One region of the Enterobacter cloacae complex sp. HYC042_NIDB genome, then DNA from elsewhere that is predicted to be linked to it. Evidence: predicted binding sites of a transcription regulator. Region 1 holds the regulator's gene; each other region holds the start of a gene.

Region 1 (9,709 bases):
TCTCGCGTCTATCAGCGCTATCTGCTCAACCTGCTGAAAGCCAACGCGGCGCGAAAGCTGAAGGCCTATCCGGATACCCTGCCGGTAAGCCTGCGCCAGCTGAAAAAGGTTCGCTGCATCCGCGAATTCGACGATCTGATCACCGCCAAAATTCACGGCTTCGCCGATGCTATCGACTATTACCGACAGTGCAGCGCCATGCCGCTGCTCAGCAAAATCACGCAGCCGACGCTGATCATTCACGCCAAAGATGACCCGTTCATGGATCATCACTCTATTCCCGCGCAGGAATTCCTGCCTGACAACGTTCACTACCAGCTGACCGAACATGGTGGCCACGTGGGGTTCATCGGCGGCACGCTGCGCAGGCCGAAAATGTGGCTGGAAGCGCGCATTCCTGACTGGCTGACTCCTTATCTGGATGGTGCAAAATGATCATTCCCTGGCAGGATCTGGCTCCCGAAACGCTCGATAATCTGATTGAAAGCTTTGTATTACGCGAAGGCACCGATTATGGTGAACATGAGCGTTCGCTTGAGCAAAAGGTCAACGATGTAAAACGCCAGCTGAAAAGCGGCGACGTGGTGCTGGTGTGGTCAGAACTGCATGAGACGGTCAATATCATGCCCCGCAACGCGTTTCACGGCTGATCTTCCAACCTTTTCCGTCAGGGAGTTGCTATGTCTGCCAGACATCCCATTATTGCCGTTACGGGGTCGAGTGGTGCGGGAACCACCACCACCAGCCTCGCTTTTCGCAAGATTTTCGCCCAGCTGAATCTCCGTTCGGCGGAGGTCGAAGGCGACAGCTTTCACCGCTATACGCGGCCTGAGATGGACATGGCGATCCGCAAGGCACGCGATCTGGGTAAACACATCAGCTACTTTGGCCCGGAAGCCAATGATTTCGGCCTGCTGGAGCAAACCTTCCGCGAATACGGTCAGAGCGGTACCGGGCAGTCCCGTAAGTATCTGCACACCTACGACGAAGCCGTACCCTGGAATCAGGTGCCGGGCACCTTTACCCCCTGGCAACCGCTGCCGGAACCCACCGACGTGCTGTTTTATGAAGGATTGCACGGCGGCGTTGTCACACCTCAGCACGACGTGGCGCGCCATGTGGATCTGCTGGTCGGGGTGGTACCGATCGTTAACCTGGAGTGGATCCAGAAGCTGACGCGCGACATGAGCGAGCGCGGCCATTCGCGCGAGGCGGTAATGGACTCGGTGGTGCGCTCCATGGAAGATTACATCAACTATCTCACGCCGCAGTTCTCCCGCACGCACATTAACTTCCAGCGCGTGCCGACGGTGGACACTTCCAATCCGTTCGCGGCGAAGAGCATCCCTTCGTTGGATGAGAGCTTTGTGGTAATCCACTTCCGCAATCTTGAAGGCATTGATTACCCCTGGCTGCTGGCGATGCTGCAGGGCTCGTTTATTTCCCACATGAATACGTTAGTGGTTCCCGGTGGAAAAATGGGGCTGGCAATGGAGCTGATCATGACGCCGCTGGTGGAGCGACTGATGGAAGGGAAACAGATCGCGTGAACATGTTCCCTCTCCCCGTGGGCTGAGGGATCCCCAGTAATATGGTCATGCCTCCATGACCATATTACTGTACTCTTTTCCCAGCTTTTTCATCTCGTTACCTATATTCAGCCGCCTCACTTTTCCAGGTTCATGCCGGAGCACTTCTTCTGCCAGACTCAGGTAAGACAGCACCCGCCTGTGCCTGATACTGCTTGCCTGATAATGCCAGTGTAAACACTGCCTTTCTGCCCTGTAACCTGCCAGCCACATCACCAGACTTGCCATCGCCGCGACCATATTCAGCACTTCCAGTCGCCCTTTTCCCTGGCTCCGGCTCAGCCTCAGACCGAACCCGAAGCGTGGGCTTTTGTCGTCCCGGAAGTTTTGTTCTATCTGCATTCGTCGGCTGTACAGGGCCATTATCTGGTGCGGTTCCAGCCCTTCTGCATTACTGAACAGCAGCCAGGGCTCCCGCGCACTGCTGCGGTGTTCCCGCTGTGTTTTTGGCATGCCTCCCTTTCCGCGACGCCCTGCCTCCGGGCGTTTGTGCAGATAAAACCGGCCGTAACAGGGGATACGGTGTTTACGGGACAGGACACCGTAACCCACGCAGACCGGTTGCCCGGTAGCCTCAAGCTCGCTGATTTTCATCCACTTTTTATCTCCGTCCAGCCGGAAGCTGATACAGCCCCTGACTCTGCCAGTGAAGCTCCAGCCCAGCTGACTTACATGCCGGAACCAGTCTGTCCGAAAGCCGGCATCCGTAAGGATGGTAATGGCTTTATCTTTCGGGATGGCAGCATGCAGGCGGTCAAGGAAGCGGCACTGGACATCACTGTTCTGCGCCAGCTCTGCGGGGACAACCTCACTCATAAGCGGAAGTGAACGACCATTACAGACCAGGCTTGCCCGCAGAAGATGCCAGTTCCTGTCATGCCAGCCGGTCCAGTCGACAGCGATAACGCAGAAGGGCATCAGGGAGGTGATGGTATGTGTGAGCAGGTGCTGAATGCGGGGAATATCACGGTGAAGGGCGGCATTACCCAGGGCACGGTCAACACGTTTAATTTTATTTTTGACGTGCGCCCTGCCGGGAAGGGTTCGCCCCAGGCTGGTCAGGGTCAGGGATGCGCCGTGGGTGAGCGCGACGGCCATGGAAACAAGGACATTAACCCGGAAGCTGTGAATGTCAGATAAAGACGCGGAGAAAAATTTCTGGCAGACTGTCTGTAAAGGCACGATGAGGTCTCTTCTGATTTGTTAGCGCAACCAGTAGATCACACTTCATCGTGCTTTTCATTTTTCTGGGGAACCCTCAGCCCCGTGGGAGAGGGTTAGGGTGAGGGCATCAACACGCACGATGCCCCAATAATTAAGCCTCGATCACTTCATACGAATGGGTGATTTTTACCGCTTTCTCCAGCATTAACGCCACAGAGCAGTATTTCTCCGCAGAGAGATCCACCGCGCGTGAGACCGCCGCGTCTTTCAGTTCTTTCCCGGTGACAACAAAGTGCAGATTAATGTGGGTGAACAGGCGTGGCGCCTCTTCGCGACGTTCTGAGGTGAGTTTAACCTCGCAATCCGTCACGTCATGACGGCCTTTTTGCAGAATCGACACCACGTCAATCGCGCTGCATCCGCCTGCCGCCATCAGCACCATTTCCATTGGGCTTGGGGCTTTATCGCCGGAGTTACCATCCATCAAAATCTGGTGTCCTGATGCGGACTCGCCCAGGAACGTTAAACCTTCAACCCACTTCACGCGCGCTTGCATATTCATTAACTCCAACGTTGCATTTTTGGTGACAGATTACGCGTGCGTTACATTTCTCGCAATGGAAGGCGACCTGCATCATGCTGAAGCGAGACACCAGGAGACACGCGGCAAAAGCTATGCTAAAACACTCAGGATGCTACAGTAATACATTGACGTTACACATGTATGCAGAGGACATCAAACTTTACTGGCTGCGAAACGTTACGACAGCCGACTTCCCAGGGTATGGGTAAGAATTCGATTGCAACCCCAGAGTCCGGATGCATCTGATGACTCTGGTGACAGCTTATAACAGAGGATAACAGCGCATGGTGCTTGGCAAACCGCAAACAGACCCGACTCTCGAATGGTTCTTGTCTCATTGCCACATTCATAAGTACCCATCGAAGAGCACGCTGATTCACCAGGGTGAAAAAGCGGAAACCTTGTATTACATCGTCAAAGGCTCGGTGGCAGTGCTGATCAAAGATGAGGAAGGCAAAGAGATGATCCTTTCCTATCTGAACCAGGGCGATTTTATCGGTGAACTGGGCCTGTTTGAAGAAGGCCAGGAACGTAGCGCCTGGGTTCGTGCAAAGACAGCATGTGAAGTGGCTGAAATTTCTTATAAGAAATTCCGTCAGCTGATTCAGGTTAACCCTGACATCCTGATGCGTCTTTCTTCCCAGATGGCGCGCCGTCTGCAGGTGACGTCAGAGAAAGTGGGTAACCTCGCCTTCCTGGACGTGACTGGCCGTATCGCGCAGACTCTGCTGAACCTGGCGAAACAGCCAGACGCGATGACCCACCCGGACGGCATGCAAATTAAAATTACCCGTCAGGAAATCGGTCAGATCGTCGGTTGCTCCCGCGAAACGGTGGGCCGTATTCTGAAAATGCTGGAAGATCAAAACCTGATCTCCGCCCACGGTAAAACCATCGTGGTTTACGGAACCCGTTAATCCTGCCTAAACGGCGTGCCATCGCGAGGTGTCACGCCGTTTTTGTCTCTATTCCCCATGTGGCGCAGGCTGATCTATCACCCGGAAGTTAACTACGCACTACGACAAACGCTGGTGCTGTGTCTTCCCGTGGCCGTGGGCCTGATCCTGGGACATCTTCAGCAGGGCCTGCTGTTTTCTCTCGTCCCCGCCTGCTGCAACATTGCCGGTCTGGACACGCCCCATAAACGCTTTTTCAAACGTCTGATAATTGGCGGCTCGCTGTTTGCTGGCTGTAGCCTCGCGGTGCAGCTTCTGCTGGCTCGCGATATTCCCCTGCCGCTGATCCTGACCGTGCTGGCGATGACCCTCGGCGTCACCGCCGAAATCAGCTCGCTCCATGCCCGGCTGCTTCCCGCGTCACTCATTGCGGCCATCTTCACCCTGAGCCTCGCCGGTAATATGCCCGTGTGGGAGCCGCTGCTGATCTACGCCCTCGGCACGCTGTGGTACGGGCTGTTTAACTGGTTCTGGTTCTGGCTGTGGCGGGAGCAGCCGCTGCGCGAATCTCTGAGCCTGCTCTACGTGCAGCTTGCGGATTACTGTGAAGCCAAATACACCCTGCTCACCCAGCATACGGATCCGGAAAAATCCTTACCGCCATTGCTGACGCGCCAGCAAAAGGTGGTAGACCTGATAAGCCAGTGCTATCAGCAGCTGCATATGCTCGCCGCCAACAAGAACCACGAATATAAACGGCTGTTGCGCACCTTCCAGGTGGGGCTGGATCTTCAGGAGCATATCTCCGTTAGCCTTCACCACCCGCAGGAGGTGCAAAAGCTGGTTGAGCGCAGCCATGCCGAAGCGGTGATCCGCTGGAACGCACAAACCGTCTCCGCGCGCCTGCGGGTGCTGGCCGATGATATTCTCTACCACCGCTACCCCACGCGCTTTAACATGGACAAACAGCTCGGCGCGCTGGAGAAAATCGCCCGTCAGCACCCGGATAACCCGGTCGGCCAGTTTGCCGCCTGGCACTTCAGCCGCATCGCCCGCGTGCTGCGCACCCAGCGCCCGCTTTATTCCCGTGACCTGATGGCGGATAAACAGAAACGTCTGCCGCTGCTGCCGGCGCTGAGAAGCTACCTGTCTCTGAAATCTTCCGCTCTGCGCAACGCTGCAAGGATTAGCGTCATGCTCAGTATCGCCAGCCTGATGGGCATGGCGCTCCACCTGCCGAAACCGTACTGGATCTTAATGACCGTGCTGTTTGTTACCCAGAACGGCTATGGCGCCACGCGGGTGCGCATTCTGCACCGGGCAGGCGGCACGATGGCGGGGCTGATTATTGCGGGCGTGACGCTGCATTTTCACGTGCCCGAGGGCTATACCCTGGCGGGCATGCTGGCGATCACCCTGGTAAGCTATCTAATCATTCGCAAAAACTACGGCTGGGCGATGGTGGGCTTTACGGTGACGGCGGTATATACCCTTCAGCTGCTGACGCTTAACGGCGAACAGTTTATTGTCGCCAGGCTGATTGATACCCTGATCGGCTGCCTGATTGCCTTTGGCGGCATGGTCTGGCTGTGGCCGCAGTGGCAGAGCGGGCTGCTGAGGCAGAACGCCCACGACGCGCTGGAGGCTGATCAGCAGGCCATTCGTCTGATCCTGAGCGACGATCCGCAGCCCTCCCCGCTGGCGTATCAGCGGATGAAGGTCAACCAGGCGCACAACGCCCTGTTTAACTCGCTCAACCAGGCGATGCAGGAGCCGGGCTTTAACTCACACTATCTTGCCGATATGAAGCTGTGGGTCACGCACAGCCAGTTTATCGTCGAGCACATTAACGCCATGACCACGCTGGCGCGCGAACACACGATGCTGACGCCGGATCTGGCGCAGCGCTATTTGCAGTCCTGTGAAATTGCCCTGCAGCGGTGTCAGCAGCGTCTGGAGTATGACGCGCCGGGCGAGTCGGGGGATTCGAACATTCTGGAGGCACCGGAGACGCTGACCCACGGGCCGATGAGCACCCTGGAGCAGCATTTGCAGCGCGTACTGGGACATCTGAACACCATGCACACCATTTCGTCGGTGGCATGGCGTCAGCGCCCGCATCACGGCATTTGGTTAACGCGGCGGTTAAAGCGAACCGAGTATTAGCCTTTTACGATCTTCTCGACCGCCGCGGCAAAGCGGGTTAACCCGTCGTCAATATCTTTCTCTTCCACTACCAGCGACGGCGCAAAACGCATCACGTCCGGCCCGGCGTTGAGCACCATCACCCCTTCGCGAGCGGCGGCATGCAGGAAATCGCGCGCGCGGCCTTTGTACTGCGGCTTAAGTTCCGCACCAATCAGCAGCCCCATGCCGCGGATCTCGCTGAAGACGTCGTACTTATTGTTAATCTGCTGGAGATGCTGCACAAACAGCTCGCGTTTCGCGCTAACGCCGTTTAGCACCTCAGGGGTGTTGATGATGTCGAACGCGGCACCCGCCACGGCGCTCGCCAGCGGGTTACCGCCGTAGGTCGAGCCGTGAGACCCGACGTGGAACGCAGAGGCAATCTCCTGCGTCGTCAGTACCGCACTCACCGGAAAACCGCCGCCGAGCGCTTTCGCGCTGGTCAGAATATCCGGCGTCACGCCGTAGTGCATGTAGGCAAACAGCTCTCCGGTACGCCCCATCCCGGACTGCACTTCATCAAGCACCAGTAGCGCCTGATGTTCGTCGCACAGTTCGCGCAGCCCTTTCAGGAATTCCGGGGTTGCCGCGGTCACGCCGCCTTCGCCCTGAATCGGCTCCACCACCACCGCGCAGGTGTGGTCGTCCATCACCGCTTTCACCGCGTGCAGATCGTTAAACGGCACGTGGATAATGTCGGCTGGTTTCGGACCGAAGCCGTCGGAATACTTCGGCTGGCCGCCAACGGAGACGGTAAAGAAAGAGCGTCCGTGGAAGGCGTTATGGAAGGCGATGATTTTAGTTTTGTACGGGCTGTGGCGCGTGGTGGCGTAGTAACGCGCCAGCTTAAAGGCGGTTTCGTTGGCTTCGGTGCCGGAGTTCATAAACAGCACGCGCTCGGCAAAGGTCGCATCAATGATCTTACGGCCCAGTCGCAGCGCAGGTTCGTTGGTGAACACGTTGCTGGTGTGCCACAGGGTTTCGCCCTGGGTTTTCAGCGCGTCCACCAGCGCAGGATGGCAGTGGCCCAGCGCCGTGACCGCAATACCGCCCGCGAAATCCACATACTCCTTGCCCTGCTGATCCCAGACGCGGCTGCCTTTCCCCTTCACCGGGATAAACTCAGCCGGTGCATAAATCGGCAGAATCACTTCATCGAATGTCGCGCGGGTAATTGCTGGTTGTTCAGTTGCCATGTCATGCCCATCCATTTTATGTCACATTCATTGTGAAAATATAATCACAAAATATGCATAAAAACTCACAACAAGGCAACAGATATTCAGCGATTGAGGAAATTTGCCAGCAGAGCGTGCCCCTGCTCGCTGAGGATACTTTCAGGGTGGAACTGCACGCCTTCGAGATCCCACTCGCGGTGGCGAATCCCCATGATCTCCTGCGTATCGCTCCAGGCGGTCACGTCGAAGCAGTCGGGCAGCGTCGGTGGGTCAATCACCAGCGAATGGTAGCGCGTCACGGTTAGCGGGTTATTGAGCCCTGTGAATACGCCCGTGCCGGTGTGGGTGACCGGCGAGGTTTTGCCGTGCATCACTTTCGCGGCACGCACGATGGTAGCCCCAAATGCCTGGGCAATCGCCTGATGACCGAGACAGACACCCAGGATCGGCAGCCTGCCGGCATAGTGGTGAATAACCTCCAGAGAAATGCCCGATTCCGACGGCGTACACGGTCCCGGCGAAATGACGATTTTCTGCGGAGCCAGCGTCTCAATATCAGACAGGCTGAGTTCGTCGTTGCGGCGGACAACCACCTCTGCACCCAGTTCACAAAAATACTGGTAAAGGTTCCAGGTGAAGGAATCGTAGTTATCAATCAGCAGAATCATGGCGGCTCCCGAAAAAAATGCCGCCCTATTCTACTCAGATTCCCGCGCTTCGCTCACTACTTTGGCAAAGATAGCGCTCAGCGCGGTCAAATCGCCCGTGGCACCGCTTCGGTTCGCCGCCACCCACTGCTCGGGATCAATATCCCGCCAGTCCAGCGCGTAATTCGCGTGGATGGCCAGCTGCTCAAAGAAGACGCGCTGAGCAATGCCATTACCGCGCATAAAGGGATGCAGCATATTGATTTCACAGTAGTAATGGCTCACTTTTTCAACAAACGCCGCTTTTTCAAGACCCACAAGATACTTATCACTTTCCAGCGCCGCCATCAGTTCGTTACCCATCGTCTCGATGTACTCAAAATGGCAGAAGGGAATGTCACCCTTAAAAATATCGTCGGTACGGAATTCGCCTGCCTGCTTCATCTCTCTGTGATACAGATGGCGATGAATGAGGCACAGATGCGGTAGCCCGGGCGCCGAAGGCCCAAGCTCCAGCGTCTCAATGCCGGGCTCTGAAGGACCATTACCTTTTTCAAGGAGACAACTGGCCTGAAAATTGACGTTACGCTGTTGCTCCCAGAGACGGGATTTTTGCTTATCGGTGAGTTTTTTCACTTAACGCCTCCCTGAATAGTCCGTTTGCCACAAGTATAAGCAGCAAAACGCGCTTTCGCAGGGAGGGCTGAAAGACACGGGCAGGATATGCCCGTGTGGGAGAACGATTACGGCAGCACTTTCGCGGAGAGAATCACCACTGGCTTAGACGGCACATTCTGGTATGGACCGACATCGTGGGTCTGAACCTGAGAGATTTTGTCCGCCACGTCCATCCCTTTCACAATTTTACCGAAGACCGCATAGCCGAAGTCGCGCTGGCCGTGGTCGAGGAAAGCGTTATCCGCCACGTTGAGGAAGAACTGGCTGGTGGCGCTGTCTTTATCCGCCGTGCGCGCCATGGAGATGGTGCCGCGCTTGTTCAGCAGGCCGTTGTCCGCTTCGTTTTTGATGGGTGGGTTAGGCTGTTTCTGCTGCATCTGCTCGTTGAAGCCGCCGCCCTGAATCATGAAGCCAGGGATCACGCGGTGGAAGGTGGTGTTGTTATAGAAACCACTGTTCACATAGTCGAGGAAGTTTTTCACAGAAACCGGAGCTTTCTGGCTATTCAGTTCCAGCTCAATGTTCCCGGCAGAGGTGGTCAGCAGAACGTGAGGGTCCCCTTTGGCTGCCAGCGCAGCAGGGGAAACGGCAGAAAGAGCAAACACAGCTGCGACAGCCGCCAGTGTTGATTTGAGCATGAGAATTCCTTAACAAAGCGCAGTATAAAAAGCGAATGGCTTGATTCTAAAGAGCAGTATGAACCGAGACCAGCCTTTTACCTAATTTTACGAAATTGAAACAATTATTACTGCGCAAACGATTGGTTATACCGCCATTTAGTGTGATT
Region 2 (9,709 bases), 2.1 Mb from region 1:
TGGGGTTGTTTCACATACCCGCCGTCAATCCATTGCAGCGGGGGTACTGCTAAATCGGTCGCGATTACGCGAGTGCCAGTTTTTGGCGCGCATATTGTAGCGCTTTTTCAATCACTTGCTCAATAGTTAAACTGGTTGAATCCAGAACTAATGCATCTTCTGCAGGAACAAGCGGTGCGACGGCGCGGTTACGATCGCGGTCATCGCGCTCTTTTATCTCGGATAAAAGGCGATCAAAGTTAACACTAAACCCCTTTTCCTGCAACTGAAGCATACGGCGTTGAGCACGTTCTTCCGAAGAGGCGTCAAGGAAGATTTTTACTGGCGCATCAGGGAAGACCACGGTTCCCATGTCGCGTCCATCAGCGATCAGACCCGGGGCTTCACGAAACGCTCGCTGGCGACGCAGCAGTGCCTCGCGAACGCGTGGGAAAGCCGCCACCTGGGAGGCCGCATTAGCGACTTCCTGCGTACGGATTTCGCCGCTCACGTCTTCCCCTTCCAGGATCACTTCCAGGTTGCCATCGGTAGAAACAAAACGCACATCCAGATGCGCAGCCAGCGGTACCAGCGCTTCTTCAGAGGCGACATCCACGTGATGATGCAGCGCAGCCAGCGCCAGCACGCGATAGATTGCTCCCGAATCTAAAAGATGCCATTGCAATGCTTCCGCCATCGCTTTGCACAGAGTACCTTTCCCTGCGCCACTCGGCCCATCAATGGTGATTACCGGGGCAACTGCCGTCATCTTTTTCTCCTTAAATAAGGCATACCGTTAACATGAACGCCGCGCATTATACGCGCCAACGTGCGCAACTGTTACCTTTGCGTGCAAATTACGGAATGATAGAAGCAGAGTGTAGAAGAAATGAGCGGGAAAGATCGTCAGGAAGCGTAAGGAAATGCCGCATCAGGTGATGCGGCAAGACTTCATCATGCCAGGGTGCTAATGCGCGCCAGCTGTTCGAAATAGTCCGGGAAGGTTTTCGCCGTACATTTCGGATCGAGAATGGTCACAGGGGTATCGGACAGCGCCACCAGCGAGAAACACATCGCCATACGGTGATCGTTATAGGTCCCGATTTCAGCAAAGTTCAGTTTTGCCGGAGGGGTAACGCGAATGTAATCTTCGCCCTCTTCTACCTCAGCGCCGACTTTACGCAGCTCGGTTGCCATCGCGAACAGGCGGTCCGTCTCTTTTACGCGCCAGTTATAAATGTTGCGCAGCGTGGTGGTGCCTTTGGCAAACAGCGCCGCCGTGGCAATGGTCATCGCCGCATCCGGGATATGGTTCATGTCCATGTCGATGGCGTTCAGCTCACCGTGGGTACAGGAGATGAAATCATCCCCCCAGGTGACAACCGCGCCCATTTTTTCCAGCACGTCAGCAAAACGAATATCGCCCTGCACGCTGTTGCGGCCAATGCCGGTCACTTTTACCGTACCGCCTTTAATCGCGCCAGCGGCAAGGAAATAGGATGCGGATGAAGCATCGCCTTCAACCAGGTAGTTGCCCGGCGACTGGTACTGCTGCGCGCCGCGAACCACGAAACGCTGATAAGACTGGTTTTCAACCTCAACGCCGAAGGTTTTCATCAGATGCAGCGTAATATCAATATACGGTTTGGAGACCAGCTCACCTTTAATCGTGATAACCGTATCCTGCGGGGCCAGCGGCGCGGTCATCAGCAGCGCCGTCAGGAACTGGCTGGAGACGCTGCCGTCAACCTCGACGGTACCGCCGGTAAAGCCCCCGCGCAGACGCAGTGGCGGGTAATTTTCCTGCTCCAGATACTCAATCTGCGCGCCGCCCTGACGCAGGGCATCTACCAGATGGCCGATCGGACGTTCCTTCATGCGCGGCTCGCCGGTCAGCACGATGTTATTGCTCCCGAGGCACAGGGCCGCCGCCAGCGGACGCATCGCGGTCCCCGCGTTACCCAGAAACAGCTCAAGCTCGTCATTCGCCTGCAGCGCGCCGCCGTTGCCGGTCACTTCGCAGCGGGTGCGATCGTCAGAGAGTGTGTAATGAACGCCCAACGCTTTCAGCGCATTGAGCATATGGCGCACGTCATCGCTGTCCAGCAGGTTGGTGAGGACGGTGGTGCCGTTTGCCAGAGCTGCCAGCAGCAGAGCGCGGTTCGAGACACTTTTTGAACCAGGCAGATTGATGGTGCCATCTACCCGCGCGATAGGTTGTAACGTCAGGGATTCCATGAAAACTAAACTCTCAACTCAACATAATAAAAACCCCGCAGGGACGCTGCGGGGGTGAAAAACAGCAAATTAACCGTGACGACGTTCGAAGTCGATCATGAAATCGGTCAGGGCTTTAACGCCTTCCAGCGGCATGGCGTTATAAATGGAAGCACGCATCCCGCCCACCACACGATGGCCTTTCAGCGCGTGCAGACCCGCCGCGAACGACTCTTCCAGGAACACGCTGTCCAGGCTGCTGTCTGCCAGCTGGAACGGTACGTTCATGCGGGAACGGTTCGCTTTCGCCACATCGTTACGGTAGAAATCGCTCTTGTCGATCGTGCCGTACAGCAGTTCGGCTTTCTGCTGATTGATCTTGTCCATCTGCGCCACGCCGCCGTTTTGCTTCAGCCATTTGAAGACCAGGCCGGAGAGATACCAGGCAAACGTAGGTGGGGTGTTGAACATGGAGTCGTTGTCATTCAGGACGGTGTAATCCAGGATTGACGGGCAGGACTTATGGGCTTTCCCCAGCAGGTCTTCACGGACGATGACAATAGTCAGCCCAGCAGGACCGATGTTTTTCTGAGCACCTGCGTAAATGACGCCGTAGCGGCTGACGTCCAGCGGAGTGGACAGAATGGTTGAAGAGAAGTCCGCCGTCACAATGACATTGTCGCCAAAGTCTGGCTCTTCGTGAATGGCGATGCCGTCGATGGTTTCGTTCGGGCAGTAGTGGAGATACGCGGCGTTGTCAGACACCTGCCACTCGCTCATCGGCTTCACGGCGCGCAGACCGTCAACGGTCACTTTGGCGTCGATAACGTTCGGCGTGCAGTATTTGTGCGCTTCTTTTAACGCACTGGCTGCCCAGTAGCCGGCATCGACGTAATCAGCGGTGGTTTTGTCGCCCAGCAGATTGAGCGGGATGCCCGCAAACTGACCGCGTCCACCGCCATGGCAGAACAATACTTTGTAGTTCGAGGGAATGTTCAGCAGATCGCGAAAATCCTTTTCTGCCTCTTCCGCCACCTGAATAAACGCTTTACCCCGGTGGCTGATTTCCATCACCGACGTACCCAGACCGTTCCAGTCACACAGTTCCTGTTGAGCCTGTTTGAGTACGTCTGCCGGTAACATTGCCGGACCAGAACTGAAATTAAAAACTTGAGCCATTTCCCCTCACCACGCTAAAAGCCATAAGTTATAACTGTGGATATCGGTTTTATCATTCAGTGACACGCGCCGCAATGTCTAAAACTTATGACCGGGGAAATGTGCCCTTCGTCACACAAAACAATCTGCCGCCTCGTCGTCACAAAACCGACAAAATCGCTGTCAGACGAGGCGTTTAGCCCGGCTAACCTTTGTCCATTCCGGATTTGCACAACGAGGGCATAATTGATGATCGCCCGCATGCATTCCCACAACATGACTACATTTTATACATGCATACTCCCCGGTTTCAGGTATCACCCTGAACCGTTCTACTAACATATCCGGCAGGATACACAGGCCGGGCTTAACGTCGTCATCAGCATAGTAATAGACGCTGATTTGCCCATTGGTTTCCATGATCGCCAGCCGCACCTGTCCGAGCTGTTCAACGCTATTCAGGCGCAGCTCCATAAAGAACTCAAACTCGGTCATATTGGCACTTTGCACATTTTCCCAGGCCAGCTGACCGTCCTCGACAATAACGACCGGTTTCCCTTCAAGCAGATCTTCCAGCTTTTCACTTTTTGACATCAGCCACATCACCAGCCGGTAAAGCAAGGCGAGGGAAACAAAAACGATAAACACCGGCACCATCGGCACGTCGTCATAAAACGCGACGTCCCCCGCCGCCGAGCCCAGCGTCAGGATGATCAGCACTTCAAACAGCGACATCTGACGAACGCCACGACGGCCGGTAATTTTGAGAAACAGGAAGACGAGTACGAAGGTATACAGGCTGCGCAGCGCCACTTCGCCCAGAAATTCAGGTGGAACTTTATCAAACGCCATCCGCTGGAGATCAAATGCTTTCATTTTTCTATGCCTTAACAGTCAGTTACTGCTACTAAGCATAGCCCAGCCATTTATTTTCGCCGGAGATAGCACCCGTCACGCAAAACCCGTATCATTGCGCGCTTTACGTACGATAAAAGTGAACGCCATGACTCAAACGTTTATCCCCGGCAAAGACGCCGCTCTGGAAGATTCCATCGCTCGCTTCCAGCAGAAACTGACCGACCTGGGCTTTAACATCGAAGAAGCCTCCTGGCTGAACCCGGTGCCTCACGTCTGGTCCGTGCACATTCGCGACAAAGACTGCGCGCTCTGCTTTACCAACGGTAAAGGTGCGACGAAAAAAGCGGCACTGGCCTCTGCGCTGGGTGAGTATTTTGAGCGTCTGTCCACCAACTATTTCTTCGCTGACTTCTGGCTGGGTGAAACCATCGCCAACGGCCCGTTCGTTCACTATCCGAACGAAAAATGGTTCCCGCTGACCGAAGACGATGAACTGCCGGAAGGCATTCTGGATGGCCGTCTGCGTGCCTTCTACGATCCGGAAAACGAACTGACCGCCAGCATGCTGATCGATCTGCAGTCTGGGAATGAAGAGCGTGGGATCTGCGCCCTGCCGTTCACCCGTCAGTCTGACGAGCAGACCGTCTATATCCCGATGAACATCGTCGGCAACCTGTATGTGTCTAACGGTATGTCCGCCGGTAACACCCGCAATGAAGCGCGCGTGCAGGGTCTCTCTGAAGTCTTCGAGCGTCATATCAAAAACCGCATTATTGCCGAATCCATCAGCCTGCCTGAAATTCCGGCAGACGTGCTGGCGCGCTACCCGGGCGTGGTGGAATCCATCGCCAAACTGGAAGCGGAAGGTTTCCCAATCTTTGCGTATGACGGCTCGCTGGGCGGTAAATATCCGGTTATCTGCGTCGTGCTGTTTAACCCGACTAACGGAACCTGCTTCGCCTCCTTCGGCGCGCATCCTGACTTCGGCGTGGCGCTGGAGCGTACCGTGACCGAGCTGCTGCAGGGCCGTAGCCTGAAAGATCTCGACGTATTCACCCCGCCAACGTTTGACGATGAAGAAGTGGCCGAGCACACCAACCTCGAAACCCACTTCATCGACTCCAGCGGTTTGATCTCCTGGGATATGTTCAAGCAGGACGCGGACTATCCGTTCGTGGACTGGAGCTTTGCCGGTACCACCGAAGAAGAGTTCGCTATATTGATGGCAATCTTCGACGCCGAAGATCAGGAAGTCTACATTGCCGACTACGAACACCTGGGCGTTTACGCGTGCCGCATCATCGTACCTGGCATGTCCGATATCTACCCGGCGGAAGATCTGTGGCTCGCAAACAACAGCATGGGCGCGCACCTGCGTGAAACCCTACTCTCCCTGCCGGGCAGCGAGTGGGAAAAAGAAGATTATCTCAACCTGATAGCCCAGCTGGACGATGAAGGCCACGATGACTTTACCCGCGTGCGCGAGCTGCTGGGTCTGGCGACCGGGAAAGACAACGGCTGGTACACGCTGCGCATCGGTGAACTGAAAGCGATGCTGGCCCTCGCGGGCGGCGATCTGGATCAGGCTCTGGCCTGGACAGAATGGACCATGGAGTTTAACCAGTCGGTCTTCTCCGCCGAGCGCACCAACTATTACCGCTGCCTGCAAACCCTGCTATTACTTGCACAGGAAGACGATCGCGAGCCACTGCAGTACCTGAACGCTTTCGTACGTATGTACGGTGCTGAAGCGGTTGAAGCCGCCAGCGCGGCGCTGAGCGGTGAAGAGCCGTTCTACGGTCTGCAGGCGGTTGACAGCGATCTGAAAGCCTTCCCGGCGCATCAGTCTCTGCTGAAGGCCTATGAAAAGCTGCAGAAAGCAAAAGCCGCTTACTGGTCAAAATAAGCGCATATAACATTAACGGCAGTAGGCGTATTCAATCGTCTGGGCTATATTACGGGGCAATTTCATTGCCCCTTTTTTTATTCTCTTCGGCAATGATTGTTGATTGTAATAATAAAGTTAAACACGGGTAAATATAATAATATTTGCCTGGGCTTTATTGTTACTTTTTATGGTAAATACTCCATATTAATTAACTGTTTCGAAGGGGGCCGAACGAAAAAATTCAACTCTTTTCATAACTTTTAAAATTTATTTTTATACGGATAATCAAATACTTACTCCGCATTTGTTGTAAAACCATACATACTGCGGGCCTATAAGCCAGGCGAGATATGATCTATATCAATTTCTCTTCTATAATGCTTTGTTAGTATCTCGTCGCCGACTTAATAAAGAGAGAGTTAGTGTGAAAGCTGACAACCCTTTTGATCTTTTACTCCCCGCCGCGATGGCAAAAGTTGCCGAAGAAGCGGGTGTCTATAAAGCAACGAAACACCCGATGAAGACGTTCTATCTGGCGATCACCGCTGGTGTGTTCATCTCTATCGCTTTCGTCTTCTACATCACCGCCACCACCGGTACTGCCGGAATGCCTTTCGGCATGGCCAAACTGATTGGCGGCATTTGCTTCTCACTGGGTCTGATTCTCTGCGTCATTTGCGGCGCCGACCTCTTCACCTCAACGGTGCTGATTGTTGTGGCGAAAGCCAGCGGAAGAATTACCTGGGGTCAACTGGCGCGCAACTGGCTTAACGTCTACGTTGGTAACCTGATTGGCTGTCTGCTCTTTGTTCTGTTGATGTGGCTCTCTGGCGAGTATATGACCGCCAACGGTGGCTGGGGGCTTAATGTCCTGCAAACCGCTGACCACAAAATGCATCACACATTTATCGAAGCCGTTGCTCTCGGCATCCTCGCAAACCTGATGGTCTGCCTGGCGGTCTGGATGAGCTACTCTGGCCGTAGCCTGATGGATAAAGCCATGATTATGGTTCTGCCGGTTGCGATGTTTGTTGCCAGCGGCTTCGAGCACAGTATTGCGAATATGTTCATGATCCCGATGGGGATTGTTATCCGCAACTTTGCAAGCCCGGAGTTCTGGACCGCAGTTGGTTCATCCCCGGAAAGTTTCTCTCACCTGACTATTATGAATTTCATTACTGATAACCTGATCCCCGTCACTATCGGGAACATTATCGGTGGGGGTCTGTTAGTTGGGTTGACATACTGGGTCATTTACCTGCGTGGCGGCGACCATCATTAATGGTTGTCTCAGGCAGTAAATAAAAAATCCACTTAAGAAGGTAGGTGTTACATGTCCGAGCTTAATGAAAAGTTAGCCACAGCCTGGGAAGGTTTTGCGAAAGGTGACTGGCAGAATGAAGTCAACGTCCGTGACTTCATCCAGAAAAACTATACCCCGTATGAAGGTGACGAATCCTTCCTGGCTGGCGCAACTGACGCGACCACCAAGCTGTGGGACAGCGTAATGGAAGGCGTTAAACTGGAAAACCGCACTCACGCGCCAGTTGATTTTGACACCTCCGTTGCATCCACCATCACTTCTCACGATGCTGGCTACATCAACAAAGCCCTTGAGAAAATTGTTGGTCTGCAGACTGAAGCACCACTGAAACGCGCCATCATCCCGTTCGGTGGTATCAAAATGGTTGAAGGTTCCTGCAAAGCGTATAACCGCGAGCTGGACCCAATGCTGAAAAAAATCTTCACCGAATACCGCAAAACCCATAACCAGGGCGTATTCGATGTTTATACCAAAGACATTCTGAACTGCCGTAAATCTGGCGTTCTGACTGGTCTGCCAGATGCCTATGGCCGTGGCCGTATCATCGGTGACTACCGTCGCGTTGCGCTGTACGGTATCGACTTCCTGATGAAAGACAAATACGCGCAGTTCGTTTCCCTGCAGACTGACCTGGAAAACGGCGTAAACCTGGAAGCGACTATCCGTCTGCGTGAAGAAATTGCTGAACAGCACCGCGCGCTGGGTCAGATCAAAGAGATGGCGGCTAAATACGGCTGCGATATCTCTGGTCCTGCGACCAACGCTCAGGAAGCTATCCAGTGGACCTACTTCGGCTACCTGGCCGCTGTTAAGTCTCAGAACGGTGCAGCAATGTCCTTCGGCCGCGTATCCACCTTCCTGGATGCGTACATCGAACGTGACCTGAAAACAGGTAAAATCACCGAGCAAGACGCTCAGGAAATGATTGACCACCTGGTCATGAAACTGCGTATGGTTCGCTTCCTGCGTACCCCAGAATATGATGAACTGTTCTCTGGTGACCCAATCTGGGCAACCGAATCTATCGGCGGTATGGGCGTTGACGGCCGTACGCTGGTAACCAAAAACAGCTTCCGCTTCCTGAACACCCTGTACACCATGGGTCCTTCTCCGGAGCCAAACATCACCGTTCTGTGGTCTGAAAAACTGCCTCTGAACTTCAAGAAATTCGCCGCTAAAGTGTCCATCGACACCTCTTCTCTGCAGTACGAAAACGATGACCTGATGCGTCCGGACTTCAACAACGACGACTACGCTATCGCTTGCTGCGTAAGCCCAATGGTTGTTGGTAAACAAATGCAGTTCTTCGGTGCGCGTGCAAACCTGGCGAAAACCATGCTGTACGCTATCAACGGCGGCGTTGATGAAAAACTGAAAATGCAGGTTGGTCCTAAGTCTGAGCCAATCAAAGGCGACGTGCTGAACTATGACGAAGTCATGGAGCGCATGGACCACTTCATGGACTGGCTGGCTAAGCAGTACGTGACCGCGCTGAACGTTATCCACTACATGCACGACAAGTACAGCTACGAAGCCTCTCTGATGGCGCTGCACGACCGTGACGTTATCCGCACCATGGCGTGTGGTATCGCAGGTCTGTCCGTTGCGGCTGACTCCCTGTCTGCAATCAAATACGCGAAAGTTAAACCAATTCGTGACGAAGACGGCCTGGCCGTAGACTTCGAAATCGAAGGCGAATACCCGCAGTTTGGTAACAACGACGCTCGCGTTGATGACATGGCGGTTGACCTGGTAGAACGTTTCATGAAGAAAATTCAGAAACTCACTACCTACCGTAACGCTATCCCGACTCAGTCTGTTCTGACCATCACCTCTAACGTTGTGTATGGTAAGAAAACCGGTAACACCCCAGACGGTCGTCGTGCTGGCGCGCCATTTGGCCCAGGTGCTAACCCAATGCACGGTCGTGACCAGAAAGGTGCTGTAGCTTCTCTGACCTCCGTTGCTAAACTGCCGTTTGCTTACGCGAAAGATGGTATCTCTTACACCTTCTCTATCGTGCCAAACGCGCTGGGTAAAGACGACGAAGTGCGTAAAACTAACCTCGCGGGTCTGATGGATGGTTACTTCCACCACGAAGCGTCCATCGAAGGTGGTCAGCACCTGAACGTGAACGTAATGAACCGTGAAATGCTGCTCGACGCGATGGAACATCCTGAGAAATATCCTCAGCTGACCATCCGCGTATCTGGCTACGCAGTACGTTTTAACTCCCTGACGAAAGAACAGCAGCAGGACGTTATTACCCGTACTTTCACTCAGTC
Region 3 (9,709 bases), 410 kb from region 1:
CCCTGAGCGGCAACGAAGGTGTTCGCGATACCACCGCCAACGATCAGCTGGTCAGCGATTTTAGACAGGGAATCCAGAACGGTCAGTTTGGTAGACACTTTAGAACCACCAACGATAGCGACCATTGGGCGAGCAGGTTCTTTCAGTGCTTTACCCAGTGCTTCCAGTTCGTCAGCCAGCAGAGGACCCGCACACGCGACGTCTGCGAATTTACCGATACCGTGGGTAGATGCCTGCGCACGGTGCGCAGTACCGAATGCATCCATCACGAATACGTCGCACAGTGCAGCATATTTTTTGGACAGGGTTTCGTCGTCTTTCTTTTCGCCTTTGTTGAAGCGAACGTTTTCCAGAACAACCAGCTCACCTTCGGCAACGTCTACGCCGTCCAGGTAATCTTTCACCAGGCGAACCGGGTTGGACAGTTTGTCTTTCAGGTAATTAACAACCGGCAGCAGAGAGAACTCTTCGTTGTACTCGCCTTCAGTTGGACGGCCCAGGTGGGAGGTGACCATCACTTTAGCGCCCTGCTTCAGAGCCAGTTCAATGGTTGGCAGAGATGCACGGATACGCGCGTCGCTGGTCACTTTGCCATCTTTAACCGGTACGTTCAGATCGGCACGGATGAAAACGCGTTTACCTGCCAGATCCAGATCGGTCATCTTAATTACAGACATGGTGAATCCTCTCGTTGATTCTTAAAGTTTTGCAAGCGCAAGGTGCGCTCTACCTGAAACCTTTTGCGGCCATGGCTAACGTGGTGTCGAGCATTCGGTTAGCAAAGCCCCATTCGTTATCACACCAGACCAGCGTCTTGATAAGGTGCGCACCACTGACTCGCGTCTGCGTGCCATCCACGATGGCGCTGTGCGGGTCGTGGTTAAAATCTACTGAGACCAACGGTAATTCCGTATAGTCAACTATACCATGAAATGCTCCCTGTGCCGCTTTTTGCAGCAACAGGTTGACTTCACAGGCTTTTACCGGTTTTTTCACCGTCACGCTGAGGTCGATTGCGGTGACGTTTATCGTCGGAACACGCACGGCAATCGCTTCGAAACGGTCATTAAACTGCGGGAAAATTCGGGTGATCCCTGCAGCCAGTTTCGTGTCCACCGGGATGATTGACTGGCTCGCCGCGCGAGTGCGTCGTAAATCCGGGTGATAGGCGTCGATAACCTGCTGATCGTGCATGGCGGAGTGAATCGTGGTTACGGTGCCGGATTCAATGCCATACGCATCGTCTAACAGTTTGATGACCGGAATAATGCAGTTGGTGGTGCAGGAGGCGTTGGAAACAATGCGGTGCTCGGCTTGCAGCTCATGCTGGTTGACGCCAAACACGACGGTCGCGTCGAGGTCGTTACTTCCGGGATGAGAAAACAGGACTTTTTTCGCGCCTGCTGTCAGATGCGCTTCGCCGTGTTCGCGGTTGCCATACACACCGGTACAGTCAAGCACGACATCCACACCCAGTTCACGCCAGGGTAGCCCGGAAATGCTGTTCTCATGCAGCACACGAATAGCGTCATCACCCACAAAAAGCTGATCTCTTTCCTGGCGCACATCCCAGGCGAAGCGTCCGTGGCTGGTGTCATACTTCAATAAATGCGCCATGCCAGCAGCATCCGCCAGTTCATTGATTGCCACCACGGTGATTTCCGCCCGACGTCCGGATTCATACAAAGCACGAACCACATTACGCCCGATGCGACCGAAGCCATTAATCGCTACGCGTACGGTCATAGATCTCCTGCAAAGCAATCCCTGAGTTTGAGGTGGCTGAAAGAGTAATCCAGCGACGCCCGAAGGGGAATCTTTGCTATCACAAACTGCGATTGATTGGTCAATTGTCGAACATTTAATCGACTGAAACGCTTCAGCAAGAATAAGCGAATCGGGGAATAAAAGGAATGTCTGTCCAGATGAATAAGCGAGCTATATGACTTGCGTCACATTTTCGTTGGAATAATGACGCAAAAAAGCCGGGTAAGCGCTAGCGCTTACCCGGCCTACTTTTGAGCCATTTGTAGGCCCGGTCAGCGTAAGCGCCACCGGGCAAAACGGCGATTACAGCAATTCTTTCGCCTTAGCGACAACGTTCTCAACGGTGAAGCCGAACTCTTCGAACAGCTGTTCTGCCGGAGCAGACTCACCGAAGGTGGTCATACCAACGATAGCGCCGTTCAGGCCCACGTATTTGAACCAGTAGTCAGCGATACCCGCTTCCACCGCCACGCGAGCGGAAACCGCTTTAGGCAGTACGGATTCACGGTAAGCCGCATCCTGCTTGTCGAACGCATCGGTAGACGGCATGGAAACCACGCGCGCCTTCACGCCTTCGGCAGTCAGTTTTTCCCATGCTGCTACAGCCAGTTCAACTTCAGAACCGGTCGCGATAAAGATCAGCTCAGGCTGGCCTGCGCAATCTTTCAGCACATAGCCACCGCGGGCGATGTTTGCCAGCTGCTCAGGGGTACGCTCCTGCTGCGCCAGGTTCTGACGGGAGAGGATCAGCGCGGTCGGGCCGTCCTGACGCTCAACGCCGTATTTCCACGCCACCGCAGATTCAACCTGGTCACATGGACGCCATGTGCTCATGTTCGGGGTTACGCGCAGGGAAGCTACCTGCTCTACCGGCTGGTGAGTTGGACCATCTTCGCCCAGACCGATGGAGTCATGGGTGTAGACCATCACCTGACGCTGTTTCATCAGCGCAGCCATACGCACGGCGTTACGTGCGTATTCCACGAACATCAGGAAGGTAGAGGTGTATGGCAGGAAACCACCGTGCAGAGCGATACCGTTCGCGATAGCGGTCATACCGAACTCACGTACACCGTAATGGATGTAGTTACCGGCAGTGTCTTCGTTGATTGGCTTAGAACCAGACCACAGGGTCAGGTTAGAAGGCGCCAGGTCAGCGGAGCCTCCCAGGAATTCCGGAAGCAGCGGACCGAACGCTTCAATCGCATTCTGAGATGCTTTACGGCTGGCGATTTTAGACGGGTTCGCCTGCAGCTTCGCGATGAATTCGTTGGCTTTCGCGTCGAAGTCAGACGGCATATCGCCTTTCATACGACGGGTGAATTCAGCCGCTTCCTGTGGGAACGCCTTCGCATAGGCAGCGAATTTCTCGTTCCAGGCCGCTTCTTTCGCCTGGCCCACTTCTTTAGCATCCCACTGAGCATAGATCTCAGACGGGATTTCGAAGGCAGGGTGTTTCCAGCCCAGTGCTTCACGGGTCAGTGCGATTTCCGCGTCGCCCAGCGGTGCGCCGTGGGAGTCATGGGTGCCCGCTTTGTTCGGAGAACCGAAGCCGATGATGGTTTTGCACATCAGCAGGGACGGTTTGTCGGTGACTGCGCGAGCTTCTTCTACTGCACGTTTAATCGAGTCAGCATCGTGGCCGTCAACACCACGCACAACGTGCCAGCCGTAGGCTTCGAAACGTGCGGCGGTGTCGTCAGTGAACCAGCCTTCAACGTGACCGTCGATGGAGATACCGTTGTCGTCGTAGAACGCCACCAGTTTGCCCAGTTTCAGGGTACCAGCCAGGGAGCACACTTCGTGAGAAATGCCTTCCATCATGCAGCCGTCGCCCAGGAAAGCGTAGGTGAAGTGGTCAACGATGTCATGGCCAGGACGGTTGAACTGCGCCGCCAGGGTCTTCTCGGCAATCGCCATACCCACAGCGTTAGCAATGCCCTGACCCAGCGGGCCGGTGGTGGTTTCTACGCCAGCGGTGTAGCCCACTTCCGGGTGACCTGGAGTTTTGGAGTGCAGCTGACGGAAGTTTTTCAGCTCTTCGATTGGCAGATCGTAGCCGGTGAGGTGCAGCAGGCTGTAGATCAGCATAGAGCCGTGGCCGTTAGACAGCACGAAACGGTCGCGGTCAGCCCATGCCGGGTTCTGCGGGTTGTGGTTAAGGAAATCACGCCACAGGACTTCGGCGATATCAGCCATACCCATAGGGGCACCCGGGTGGCCGGATTTGGCTTTCTGTACTGCGTCCATGCTCAGCGCACGAATAGCATTAGCAAGCTCTTTACGTGAGGACATTTTAACTCCAGATCGGACTGTTAAAGGCCATGCCCTTGACGACAGCGCGTTTTGGGCTACGCCGGAAAAAAGTGCCAACAATGTAACCCAAGCCGCAGGGCATGTACATGGACCATTCTTTTGCAGCTTAAGAAATCTCTGGATCATGCTCGCATGTTGCGCAATCTGCTCGCCCGCGCCTGTAGATATTCCTTATACTTATCCCGCCCCGGCTTCGTTGCGGGGGCACTTTTCGGATTTTATTCAGTTTAACGAGTACGGAAGCAACCTCATGAAAATGCGTGCAATAGTGCTGGCCCTGGGTACAACGCTCGTGCTGAGCGGCTGTCAGAATATGGACTCTAACGGTCTGATGACCTCAGGTGCAGAAGCCTTTCAGGCCTACTCCCTGAGCGACGCGCAGGTTAAAGCGCTGAGCGATCAGGCCTGTAAAGATATGGACGGAAAAGCCACGCTTGCGCCGGCTGACAGTACCTACACACAGCGTCTGAATAAGATTGCTTCCGCGCTCGGCGATAACATCAACGGCCAGCCGGTGAACTACAAGGTTTACATGGCGAAAGACGTCAACGCCTTCGCGATGGCTAACGGCTGTATCCGCGTCTACAGCGGGCTGATGGATATGATGACCGACAACGAAGTGGAAGCGGTTATCGGCCATGAAATGGGTCACGTTGCGCTCGGCCACGTGAAGAAAGGGATGCAGGTTGCCTTAGGCACCAACGCCATTCGCGCGGCGGCGGCCTCTGCGGGCGGCATCGTTGGCAGCCTGTCCCAGTCGCAGCTTGGTGACGTAGGTGAAAAACTGGTTAACTCCCAGTTCTCGCAGCGTCAGGAGTCCGAAGCGGACGACTACTCCTACGATCTGTTGCGCAAACGCGGTATTAATCCATCCGGTTTAGCCACCAGCTTCGAAAAGTTGGCAAAACTGGAAGCGGGTCGCCAGAGCTCCATGTTTGACGATCACCCGGCCTCAGAAGCGCGCGCGCAGCATATTCGCGACCGAATGGCCGCAGACGGAATTAAATAATTTTGGAAGGAGGCAATTTTGCCTCCTTTTTATTTCGCATGAATTGCTAACTAAATCGCACGTATCGGTAACACCTCTGAAAGCCCCGTCAGACCTACCCTTTCCGGCTGAAACGTCTGGTCACATATTTATTGCAATCGTTAATCTTTCCGGTAATTATCAAACGCGCAGTAATTCAATTTAATATATTAAGACAGAGACGTTCCCTCCGTGAAAAAAGAATTATCGTTAATTGCTTTAAGTTTATTCTCCGCATTACCCGCCGCTGCAAGCCAGCAATCTGACAGCAAGGGTTTTATCGACGACAGCCATTTAGACCTGTTTTTACGCAATGCGTATATCAGCCGTGACTACCATCAGGGCCAGCAGGATAAAGCCGAATGGGGTCAGGGGATCATCGCCACCTTTGAATCCGGCTATACCGAAGGGCTGGTGGGCTTTGGCGTGGACGGCATCGCGCAGTACGGCGTGCGCCTGGACGGCGGTCGCGGCAAGAGCGGCGCGGGCGGTATCGACTTCTTTAAACAGGAAGACGATGGCCGGGCCAAATCCGATTTAGCGAAATTTGGCGCTACCGCCAAAATGCGGATCTCGAATACCGTGCTGAGCTACGGTAACCAGCGTCCTGAACTGCCTATCGTTAACGCCGACAGCTCCCGCCTGCTGTTTGAAAGCTACACCGGTGCCATGCTGACGTCTAAAGAGATCGACGGGCTGGAAGTGAACGCCGGTTATTTCACCGACGAGCAGCGTAAAAGCGACGACCGCCACGACAGCGGCCTGAAAAGCCTGACTTTCGGTGGCGCAAGCTACCAGTTCAACGACCAGTTCAGCGGCGCGCTATACGCCTCTCATAACGAAGAGGTGATGAACAAACAGTACCTGGGGCTGAATTACAAACAGCCGTTCAGCACCGGGCAGCAGCTGGTGCTCGACTTTAACGGCTATAACTCGCGTCTGGATCAGGGCTACGCTGACAGCCTCGACACCGGCCGCAGCAACACCATCTGGAGCCTGGCGGCGAGCTACATCTGGGATGTTCACACGTTCAAAGTGGCGTACCAGCAGAGCAGCGGCAGCACCGGCTACAACTACGGCGGATATCGCGACAAGGGCGGCGTGGGCGACGGCGGCAACACCATCTGGCTCGCGAACTCCTACTGGTCTGACTTTAACGGTGAAGACGAACGCTCATGGCAGGCCTCTTACGGCCTGGACTTCGGCGGACTCGGCCTGCCGGGCCTGAGCTGGACCACCGCCTACGTGCGCGGCGACAATATCAAGACCTCTGAAACCAGCAACGGCAAAGAGCACGAGTGGTTTAACCAGATCCAGTACCAGGTGCAGGACGGCCCGGCGAAAGATCTGAAGCTGAAACTGCGCTACTCCGTGCTGCGCGTCTCCAGCAACGCCAGCGACTATAACGTGGGCGGGGACGAGATCCGCGCCTACGTGGAATACCCGTTTAACGTATTCTAATAAAACAAGCCGGGTGGCGGCTTCGCCTTACCCGGACTACTGTTTTCTCCCTCTCCCTCAGGGAGAGGGAAAACAGCTAGTAAAGCGTTTTCTGCGGCGGCCCGGCAAACTTCAGAGCGCCAATCTGACCCATCCGCACTTCCACTACCGACGGTCCCGGCATCGCCAGCGCTTCCGTCATCACGGCTTCAAAATCCTCTGCCCGCTCAACGCTCCACGCCTGCAGGCCAATTGCCTGTGCCAGCAGGGTAAAGTCCGGCGTATGCAGTTCGTTATAATACTGTCGCCCGCCGAAGTACTTATCCTGAATGCCGCGCATCACGCCGTAGCCCCCGTCGTTCATGATCAGCATCGTCACGTTAGCTTTCTCCTGCGCCAGCGTCGCCAGCTCGCCTAAATTCAGGCTCAGGCCACCGTCGCCCACCAGCCCCACCACCTTGCGCTGCGGGTTGGCAATCGCGGTACCAATCGCCATTGGCAGCCCCATGCCAATCGCCCCGGCAAGAGAGTGAATGTTCATCAGCGGACCGTTAGCGCGGAACAGACGACTGCCCCACAGGCTGCCGGAAACGGTGATATCGCGCACCAGCAGGCCGTCCTGCGGCAGGGCTTTTTCAATGGCGTCGTTGAGCTTCGCATAGGCGCCGCACTGCTCGCGCAGGCCCTGTTCAGCCTGCGAGACCACCTGCTGCACCTGCGCGTCCCACTGGGCGTTGCCCCACTCGCGGCCCTGCGCTTTTTCAGCCAGCGCGCCAAGCAGCGCTGAACAGTCGGCTATCAGCGTGTTATCCATCAGATAGTTACGGCTCGCCGCCGCCGGGTCGATATCCATCTGCACGCGTGGAGACGGCAACTCCAGCGTCCAGGAGCGGGTTTCGTTGCTGCGCAGGCGAGAACCGGCCACCAGCGTAAAATCACACTGCGCAATCAGCGCCTCTACCGACGGCGAATTGTGGAACGCCCGCAGGCTGGCACGATGGTCGTCCGGCAGCACGCCCCGCGCGTGGGTGCTGGAGATCACCGTCACGCCCGCATCGGCCAGCTTTTTCACCGCGTCAGCGCTTCCCAGCGCCCCGCCGCCCAGCCACAGCAGCGGCTGTTTAGCCTGCCTGAGCTGCGCCCATAAAGCATCCACCATCGCGGGATCCACAGCTGCAGCCGAAGCTGGTTTCACCGGTGCGGTCACCAGAGACAGAGGAATTTTAGCCCCCTGAATATCAATCGGGATTTCCACGGAGACCGGCCCGCACGGCGGCGTCTGCGCCTCCTGAATGGCTTTATGCAGGATGGCTATCGCCTGGCTGGCATTGCTGATGCGGTACGCCCGTTTTGAACTGGCCTTCAGGAAGGTCAGCTGGTCGCGGGTCTCGTGGATAAACCCGGTGTCAGCGTCCAGCCAGGCCTTTTCAACCTGTCCGGTTAAATGCAGCAGCGGCGTGCAGGCGTTCATCGCCTCCACCAGCGCGCCTACCGCGTTCCCCGCCCCCGCGCCGGTGCTGGTCAGCGCCACGCCGAGGCCGGAAAATCGCCCGTGGGCGTCGGCCATGGTGACGGAACCCGCCTCGCCGCGCGCGGGCACGAAGCGGATTTTGCCCCGCTGCCCTACCGCGTCCGCGATCGGCAGGTTGTGAATGGAGATGACGCCGTAGATGGCCTCAACCTGATACTGCTCCAGCGTTCTGGCGATGGCGTCGCCGACGGTTATCATTTCGCTCATTGCTCACCCTTTCTCAGTCGCACCAGTGGTTGACGCTGTTACCCGTCGCCAGATAAATGCTCTTTTGCTGCATCCAGGCTTTCAGCCCCTGAATGCCCTTTTCGCGGCCCAGACCGCTCTCTTTAAAGCCCCCGAACGGGGTCGAAATCGCAAAAACTTTGTAGGTGTTGATCCACACCGTACCGGCCTCCAGCTGCTCGCTCAGGCGCAGCGCCCGCCCGGTGTCGCGGGTCCAGATCCCTGCCGCCAGGCCGTAAACCGAGTCGTTCGCCTCGCGGATCAACGCCGCTTCATCGCGAAACGGCATCGCCACCAGCACCGGGCCGAAGATCTCCTCCTGGCAGGCGCGGGCGCCGTTCGTCAGCCCTTCGATAATGGTCGGCTGGAAGAAGCTGCCGTTTGCGAGGTCAGGATCCGCCGGGATCTCCCCGCCGCACAGCACCCGGCCCCCCTCGCGCTTCGCCAGCTCGACGTATTCCTGCACGCTCTGGCGATGTTTCTCATTGATCAGCGGCCCAACGTGAACGCCGTCGGTGAAGGGGTGCCCTACGCGCAGCCCGCGAGTTAATTCCAGCAGCCGCGCCATCAGCGGCGCGTACAGGCTTTCGTGGATAAACAGCCGGGACCCGGCGATGCACGCCTGCCCTGCTGAGCTGAAAATGCCGTAGCAGATCCCGCGCGCGGCCTGCTCAACGTCGGCATCCTCCAGCACGATGGTCGGGGATTTACCGCCCAGCTCCAGCGACGCCGGGATCAGCTTTTCCGCGGCCACGTGCGCCAGATGGCGGCCCGTGGCGGTGCCGCCGGTAAAGGAAATTTTTCGCACGCGGGGATGGCGCGCCAGCGCGTCGCCAATCACCGAGCCTTTGCCCGGCAGCACGCTCAGCAGCCCGGCGGGCAGCCCGGCCTGTTCAAAAATGCGCGCCAGCTCCAGCGCCATCAGCGGCGTGGCTTCGGCTGGCTTGAGGATCACCGCGTTCCCGGCGGCGATGGCCGGGGCGACCTTCTGCATCTCGCTGGCAATGGGCGAGTTCCACGGCGTGATGGCCGCCACCACGCCGAGCGGCTCATAGCGGCTTAGCGTCAGCAGATCCGGCTGGCGCGGCGTGGGCAGTTCCCCTTCCAGCAGCTCGCAGGCGGCGGCGAAGTAGCGGGCCGTTCCCGCCGCGCTCATCACCAGCCCGCGCGCCTCCGCCAGCGGCTTGCCGTTATCCCGGCTCTGCATCTGCGCCAGCTCGTCAGCGCGGGACTCAATCAGATCCGCCACCTTGTGCAGGATCTTTGCCCGCACGTGCGGCAGGCTGTTGCGCCAGACGGGATCGCGCCACGCGCGCTCGCCGGCCTCGATCGCGTCGTGCAGATCGTCAAGGTTTGCCGCGTTCAACGTCGCATTGAGCGACCCGTCAGCCGGGAAGTGGCTC

The links. The regulator CRP, encoded in region 1, controls carbon source genes, mostly activating them, when cyclic AMP is high. The targets are predictions, from matches to a motif close to ATGTGANNNNNNTCACAT.
Region 2: serC (3-phosphoserine/phosphohydroxythreonine transaminase) is a predicted target of CRP. The motif match lies at 3,475-3,492, and genes of this name have one in related genera.
Region 3: epd (erythrose-4-phosphate dehydrogenase) is a predicted target of CRP. The motif match lies at 1,941-1,958, and genes of this name have one in related genera.

What each region holds. Positions count from the first base shown of each region.
Region 1 is NZ_CP109650.1:4,500,824-4,510,532, forward strand. Features, by position in the region: gene OKF39_RS21615 (hydrolase) at 1-435, shown strand, start outside; gene OKF39_RS21620 (YheU family protein) at 432-650, shown strand; gene OKF39_RS21625 (phosphoribulokinase) at 681-1,550, shown strand; gene OKF39_RS21630 (IS4 family transposase) at 1,596-2,771, opposite strand; gene OKF39_RS21635 (OsmC family protein) at 2,905-3,309, opposite strand; gene crp (cAMP-activated global transcriptional regulator CRP) at 3,621-4,253, shown strand; gene OKF39_RS21645 (YccS/YhfK family putative transporter) at 4,311-6,398, shown strand; gene argD (bifunctional acetylornithine/succinyldiaminopimelate transaminase) at 6,395-7,615, opposite strand; gene pabA (aminodeoxychorismate synthase component 2) at 7,702-8,265, opposite strand; gene OKF39_RS21660 (putative adenosine monophosphate-protein transferase Fic) at 8,296-8,880, opposite strand; gene ppiA (peptidylprolyl isomerase A) at 8,988-9,560, opposite strand.
Region 2 is NZ_CP109650.1:1,832,117-1,841,825, reverse strand. Features, by position in the region: gene cmk ((d)CMP kinase) at 65-748, opposite strand; gene aroA (3-phosphoshikimate 1-carboxyvinyltransferase) at 934-2,217, opposite strand; gene serC (3-phosphoserine/phosphohydroxythreonine transaminase) at 2,287-3,375, opposite strand; gene OKF39_RS08710 (DUF421 domain-containing protein) at 3,538-4,230, opposite strand; gene ycaO (30S ribosomal protein S12 methylthiotransferase accessory factor YcaO) at 4,358-6,118, shown strand; gene focA (formate transporter FocA) at 6,525-7,382, shown strand; gene pflB (formate C-acetyltransferase) at 7,434-9,709, shown strand, end outside.
Region 3 is NZ_CP109650.1:4,088,234-4,097,942, forward strand. Features, by position in the region: gene pgk (phosphoglycerate kinase) at 1-677, opposite strand, end outside; gene epd (erythrose-4-phosphate dehydrogenase) at 727-1,746, opposite strand; gene tkt (transketolase) at 2,071-4,062, opposite strand; gene loiP (metalloprotease LoiP) at 4,334-5,092, shown strand; gene OKF39_RS19535 (OprD family outer membrane porin) at 5,303-6,571, shown strand; gene OKF39_RS19540 (thiamine pyrophosphate-binding protein) at 6,648-8,288, opposite strand; gene OKF39_RS19545 (aldehyde dehydrogenase) at 8,302-9,709, opposite strand, start outside.